Regions from separate parts of the Pseudoalteromonas sp. SCSIO 43088 genome, predicted to be linked through region 1. Evidence: predicted binding sites of a transcription regulator. Region 1 holds the regulator's gene; each other region holds the start of a gene.

Region 1 (2,276 bases):
TCATCTGCGCCGCTCATTCGGCCATGTGGAATAGCAATACCTCGGCCAATGCCGGTGCTACCTAGTTTTTCTCGGTTGAGTAAAGCATCTAGGATATCTTGTTGCGATAAATGAGGAAGCTGCTGGTGGGCCAGTTCGCTGATATATTCAAGAATTCTTTTTTTGCTATTAAAAAGGACCGCAGCTTTGCTGCAGTCCTGGTTAGTAAGTGAACTTAGTTTCATAATTTAATGTCGAGCTAATTTCTCTTTGTGTTTAATGACTTGGCGATCAAGTTTATCGATCAGTGAGTCAATGGCTGCGTACATATCTTGATGTTCTGTAGAAGCGAACAATTCGCCTCCGTTTACATGTAAAGTTGCTTCTGCTTTTTGGCTTAATTTTTCTACATCTAGAATGACATGAACATTATTAATATGGTCAAAATGCCTTTCTAGTTTCGCAAACTTGGTGTTTACATAGTCTCTTAATGAATCTGTGATTTCTACATGACGACCAGTTAAATTTAGTTGCATAAGCATTTTTCCTTCTATGTAAAACGTCTAAATCAGACTCTTACGCTGATTAGACGGAGGTATTGCTAGAGACTCACGATATTTTGCAATTGTACGTCTAGCTACTTTAATTCCTTGCTCAGCCAATATATCTGCAATTTTGCTATCACTCAATGGTTTAGCTGAGTTTTCTGCAGCGACTAACTTCTTGATTAAAGCGCGTATTGCTGTAGAAGAACACTCACCACCATTTTCGGTGCTGACATGGCTTGAGAAGAAATATTTCAACTCAAAAATACCCCGTGGGGTATGCATATATTTTTGCGTTGTTACCCGTGAAATCGTCGATTCATGCATTTCGACCATTTCAGCAACATCATTTAGCACCATCGGCTTCATTGCCTCAGGGCCATGCTCAAAGAAAGCTTGTTGTTGTTGAACGATACAGTTGGTCACTTTTAATAGCGTATCGTTACGGCTTTCTAAGCTCTTAATAAACCACTTTGCTTCTTGTAAGTGAGAGCGAATAAATTGGCTGTCGCTACTTGATTTAACAGAGCGAGACATCGCCGCATATTGGCTGTTCACTCTAATCTTTGGCATACAATCTGGGTTTAACTCGACTACCCAGCGGCCTTTCACTTTTTTCACTGATACATCAGGTATAACGTACTCAGATTCTTCGCGTACTATGCTATCCGCAGGCTTAGGATTTAAGCTGTGAATAAGCGTCATCACTTCTTTAAGCTCATTTTCTTTAAGCTTAGTCTTTTTCATCAAAGTTCGATAGTCGCGACTCGCTAATAATTCGATATGCTCAGATAAAACCATTTTAGTTTCAGCTAAATATGGCGTATCGGCATCGAATTGGCGTAGCTGAATGCACAGGCATTCTTGTAAACTGCGCGCGCCAATACCCACAGGATCAAATAACTGAATTCTTTTTAAGACCGCTTCGACTTCATCAAGTTCGATTTCTTCTTCATCGTTATTTTGATTAAAGCTTTCGACGATATCTTCACAGCTTACCGTTAAAATACCTGAGTCATCGATAGCTTCTACAATTGCCACAGCAATCGCTTCATCAGTAGGGCTAAATGGCGTGAGTTGCAATTGCCACATCAGGTATTCGTGAAGGGTTTCGGTTGATGCTCCCTGATAGATAGATTCATCTTCAGGCATTGGCCCTGACGATGTTGAAGGGGCGGCACTCATGTACTCATCCCAGGTAACATCCATTGCTAAGTCATCGCTTACGGTGTCTTTATTGAGAGCATCACTACTTTCTTGCTCGTACTCGCTAGGTGCTTCTTCGGCAGACGCGCTGACTTGTACATCGTCAGATTCAGCTTTTTGCTCATTCTTGCCGGTGCTTTCTTCGTTGTAATCCGCTTCTTCCACTTCAAGTAGAGGATTACTATCAAGCGCTTCTTGAATTTCTTGCTGGAGATCCAATGTACTGAGCTGCAACAAACGAATAGCTTGTTGCAGTTGTGGAGTCATTGTAAGTTGCTGGCCCATGCGCAGCTGTAATGATTGCCTCATGTATCCCTAACAATCCTTTTTAAGTTATCGATACCTGTATAAACACAGTTATCGATTTATTGTCATTGTTATAAGTCTAGCAGATGCTCTAGTCGCTGGCGTAATGGTTACAGCCTGAATTGCTCGCCTAGATATACATCGCGTACAGTTTGGTCTGCTAATACGTGCTCAGGTGTGCCTGATGCAATTAGCTCCCCATGAGAAACAATGTAGGCTTTTTCACAAACATCAAGGGTT
Region 2 (2,276 bases), 1.7 Mb from region 1:
ATTTGTTCAATTGCATTATTAATGCGCGGCATAGATACGCTTAAATCAGCTAATACTGTCTCTTTTAAATGACGTTTAGACACAGGTTTTCCAGCAACAAAAATCGCGGCTTCTATGATTTCGACTAACTGTTCATCACTGATACGTTTTGTGGCCATCGCTACTAAAGGTCATTTTAAATCACTAACGCTCTATTATGACAGAAGTCGGCCAAGGTTGGAAAAATTATTGTAAAAAAGCCAGTGTAAAACACTGGCTTTGGGGGATATTTATGAATGAATGTTGAAATTAGCTATTTTTAACCATTTCAAGGGCATCATCTTCGGCAACGTCGCTACCATATTTGCTAATGTAATTAACAAACTCAGTGCGGCTTACACGCTTATCTTTGTTGCTATCCATATAGCCAAAGTGATTTGCGATATCGTCGTCATCGGCTTCTTCAATAGAAACATAACCATTTTTGTCGTTATCTAACGATTTAAAGTCATTTTCGATTGGGTCAAATTTAGCGATTTCAGCTTTAAATGCTGATTCAGATACCTCACTATCAGTTGCTACCTTGCCTGTATTTAACTGCATATATGCATTAAACTCAGTACGGCTGATTTGCTCATCCATATTAGTATCGATATTTGAAAAATGATCCCAAATTGCATCATCGTCAGCTTCTACCTTAGAGATATAACCGTCATTGTCATTATCTAGGCTGCCAAAATCGCTGTCGATTTTTGCTAAAGAGTTACTTGCAGAACATGCTGAAAGGCTTAAAGCTGCTAAAATTGTTGATGCTAAAGTTAACTTGTTCATAAGACATTTCCTTGTAGTCGATTAGATTCACTTCGACTGTTACAAATTGAATGCCAAAATGCCTTATTGGCTAAAATCAAGCACTTACAGCCTGGTTAAGTTGGGATTAAGCCTATTATTTAGCAAGCTTTTCATAGAGTGCTGTAATTTTTTCATAAAAAAAGCGCTCCGAAGAGCGCTTTTTACAAATAACAAAAATGCCGCTATTAGATAGCTGCGTTTTGGTAACGCTTAACGAAGTCTGTTACTGCTTCACCATTACATTTTAACGTATTTAAGTTACCAATTTTTTCACGCACAGGTGTTAAACCTTTTTTAAGTGCAGTGATGCAAAGTTGAGTTTCTTTTTGCTCATTTTTAGCAAACACTTCAACAGCTGCTTTTGCTGCTTCTTGTGATTGTGCTTTTTTAGCAATTTCACGGATGTCAGTGCCGTTACATAAAATGCTTTTTGAAAAACGTGACATTGAAATGCCATGCTTTGCTGCTTCTTTACGTGCAGCGGTAAACCCTTCGTTCGCACTTAAGCTACATAACTTTGATTCAATACGGTTATCAGCTGAAAAGTAGTGCGGGTTGCTTGCTAATGAGCCAAATGAGATACATGCAAGAGAAAGCATCACTAATTGTTTTTTCATGGTTTACCTTTAAATAGTACATAATATGAACGGATGGTTTGCGCGCATTATATAAACAAAAATCAGTAGATCAACTGAATTATTTATTTAATTTAATAATTAATAGTGAGTTAACAATGTTTTTAAATTAAGCAGCAATTGATCAACATTTACCCAATTTGATTTTCGTAATTAGCTCATGAATAAGCCCTAGTTTGATGATAGAATTGCGCTAAACACTGAAACAAAAATAATAGGTGCACCATGAAGGTAATCTCATTTAACATTAACGGCCTGCGCGCTCGTTTACACCAATTGCAAGCCGTAATTGATAAACATCAACCAGATATTATTGGCTTACAAGAAATCAAAGTACATGATGAGGCCTTCCCTCTCGAAGATGTGCAAAAAATGGGTTATCACGTTTATTTTCACGGTCAAAAAGCGCATTACGGCGTGGCTATGTTATGTAAACAAGAGCCGAAATCAGTAGTTAAAGGCTTTGCAACCGATACCGACGAATCACAGCGTCGTATGATCAGTGTTACCGTGACACAAGAAAATGGTCGTGACCTAACGGTGATGAATGGCTACTTCCCGCAAGGGGATAATATTGCCCACGAAACCAAATTCCCTTATAAGCGTCAATTCTATAAAGATTTAATGACTCACTTAGAAGATAACCACACGCCAGAGCAAGATGTTATTGTGATGGGCGACATTAATATTTCACCGACCGATCTCGACATTGGTATTGGTGAACCAAACCGTAAGCGCTGGTTAAAAACAGGTAAGTGTTCGTTCCAACCTGAAGAGCGTGAATGGTTAAGCAATTTATTAAACTGGGGC
Region 3 (2,276 bases), 1.0 Mb from region 1:
AAAGAATATTAATCCAGAACTGCGCACCTAAACCTACCTGTAAAAATACGCCGAGAGGTGGAATTAAAACCGATAAAATAATACGTATTAAATCCATGACTCACTCCTTGAAAAATATAAGCCCAGCCAAAGCTGGGCTATATAGGGCTTGCTATTATTCAGCAACAATCGTTAATTCATCGATTACTTTGCGAACATCTTCTGCGTTTTCAGCAATGCTTACTGCTAATTGCTTTTCTGCATCAGACTCAACAGTACCTTTTAGAGTTACCACACCCATGTCAGTATCAACATCGATGTCTGTACCACCTACTTCTGAGTTAAATAAATAACGTGTCGTGATTACAGTACTCATTTTTGCGTCGGTTAAGTCGCTTTCTGCTGAATCAGCTTTGTCTGATTTCATGTGCTTAGCTTTCATGTTTTTAACAACAGTTAGTTCGTTATCAACAGAGCTAACACCGTCTAGGCTAAGAACTAGCTCTTCAGCAAGCTCTTTATCTAATTCGCTATCAACTTTACCTGTAAGTACAACCTTGCCATTAGTTACATCAGTGTTGATGTCAAAGTTGTTAAGGTTTGTGTTCATAAGAAGCACAGTTTCTGCCTTACCATCAATCCAAGCATCTTTACTTTCATTTTCCCAGCTGCTTGCCTGAGCTGACATGCTAGTTGCACCAATTACTAAAGCGGCAATCATAGATTTGTTAAAAGTGTTCATAATCTTTCTCCTTTTGATTAAAGACACTTTTACTAATGCGACTATAATGCCAACTATTTACTTGTTTATTTTCAGTAAGTTAAACACCCATTCAGCAGCTATTTATATTCATTTAGGTAAAGATTTACAAGCTGCTCGGTAAGAAGTTCACGATGTTGCAAAAATGGCCACTTAGTTGCTGATTTTATTAATCTGTGGTTAATTTAACGAAGTTGTTTATTAGCAAAAAAACACAAATCATTGATTTATATAAAAATAAACTTTGGCCTAAGGCTTGCTTCGTAATTAATAACTAAAAAATCACCTTTAAAATCACAACAGGGAACTACCATGGCCGTTAAACTTGAAGATCGCCCAATCGATCAAGTAAGAGAAGAAGTTATTGATCAACTCATTTATAACTACAGTCATGCTGTTATTTCAGCCGAAGCATTTGAACGCCGACTAGACCAGGCAATGGCAGCCACTAGCAACGAAGTACTGGTTGAACTAGTTGCTGATTTAGATCTGAAAGCGGATATTGACTATAAATCGCATAAGCATGCGCAATTTAAACCTCACTATAGCCACAGCAGCGACAACGAAAGCCTGCAGCTTCGTAGTATTCTGGGTTCAAATGAGCGCAGCGGCCAATGGGTAGTACCAAAAGAAATTCACCTAACAAACTGCCTAGGTTCAATCGAACTCGACTTTAGCGAAGCAATTTTCCAACATCAGCATGTCACCATTTACGTGAACTGTATTTTAGGTAACGACGAAATCTACGTACCAGAACATGTAAATGTGGTATCTAAATTATTTAGCGTGATTGGCAGCGTAGAGAATAAATCTGTAGCCTTAAATAAAGGCCAAGGCCCAACTATCACCATTGAAGGTAATGTATGGCTAGGCTCAGTTGAGATTTCAGTTAAACGCACCATGAAAGAAAAGTTCATCAGCTTTGCCAACAGCCTAAAAGCCAGCTGGAAAGAAATGAATAAGGTGCAGTAAAGTTGTGAGGTGCGATTATGTCAATGTAAGTCGTCATTTATGGCGACAAGATATTGCATACGTTTCATCAATGACGCGCTAAAGCACGACCAACAATAGTGCGCGCGAAATAAATTTCACGCCTACATCAACCGTAGGCGTCACGCTTGCTTGGCGCGTCGTACATACAACGCCATTCCATCAATCAATACCTGACCTACAAACAACACAATTCGGCTCAAAACTGACGGCTGAAAGCTGACAGCTCCTTCACAAGTCATTATTCCTCTCACTCGGGATATCACTAAAATACTCTACAAACTCAACTTCAAAACCTGCGGGGTCGATGAAATATACATTTTTACGATAAGGGTTTTCTGGGCCGTGTTTATCAATTTCATAACCAGCCGAAACAAGACGCTCAACTACAGCATTAATATCGTTTGTCACATAAGCAAAATGAGCAAGGCCTACTTGGTGGCCTGCTAAATCACGGTTTTCATCTTCACCGTTATCACTTAATGCAAGATATTGGTAATCATCACCAAAGTGCAGCCATTTACGCGGTTTGCCCGACCATTTGCTA

Evidence for each region. Region 1 encodes sigma-54, which starts transcription at its own class of promoters, with help from an activator protein. Its sites were predicted from a motif close to GTTGGCACGNNNNTNGNNT; they were not measured.
Region 2: a site for sigma-54 is predicted at 850-868, ahead of J8Z28_RS07480 (EF-hand domain-containing protein). Genes of this name have one in related genera too.
Region 3: a site for sigma-54 is predicted at 983-1,001, ahead of J8Z28_RS02370 (LiaF domain-containing protein). Genes of this name have one in related genera too.

Annotation. Positions count from the first base shown of each region.
Region 1 is NZ_CP072675.1:3,343,697-3,345,972, reverse strand. It holds gene ptsN (PTS IIA-like nitrogen regulatory protein PtsN) at 1-224, opposite strand, end outside; gene hpf (ribosome hibernation promoting factor) at 228-515, opposite strand; gene J8Z28_RS15410 (RNA polymerase factor sigma-54) at 543-2,039, opposite strand; gene lptB (LPS export ABC transporter ATP-binding protein) at 2,147-2,276, opposite strand, start outside.
Region 2 is NZ_CP072675.1:1,624,842-1,627,117, reverse strand. It holds gene scpB (SMC-Scp complex subunit ScpB) at 1-158, opposite strand, end outside; gene J8Z28_RS07480 (EF-hand domain-containing protein) at 289-810, opposite strand; gene J8Z28_RS07475 (hypothetical protein) at 1,017-1,448, opposite strand; gene xthA (exodeoxyribonuclease III) at 1,692-2,276, shown strand, end outside.
Region 3 is NZ_CP072675.1:496,421-498,696, reverse strand. It holds gene J8Z28_RS02380 (YqaE/Pmp3 family membrane protein) at 1-97, opposite strand, end outside; gene J8Z28_RS02375 (BON domain-containing protein) at 155-721, opposite strand; gene J8Z28_RS02370 (LiaF domain-containing protein) at 1,052-1,711, shown strand; gene J8Z28_RS02365 (VOC family protein) at 1,961-2,276, opposite strand, start outside.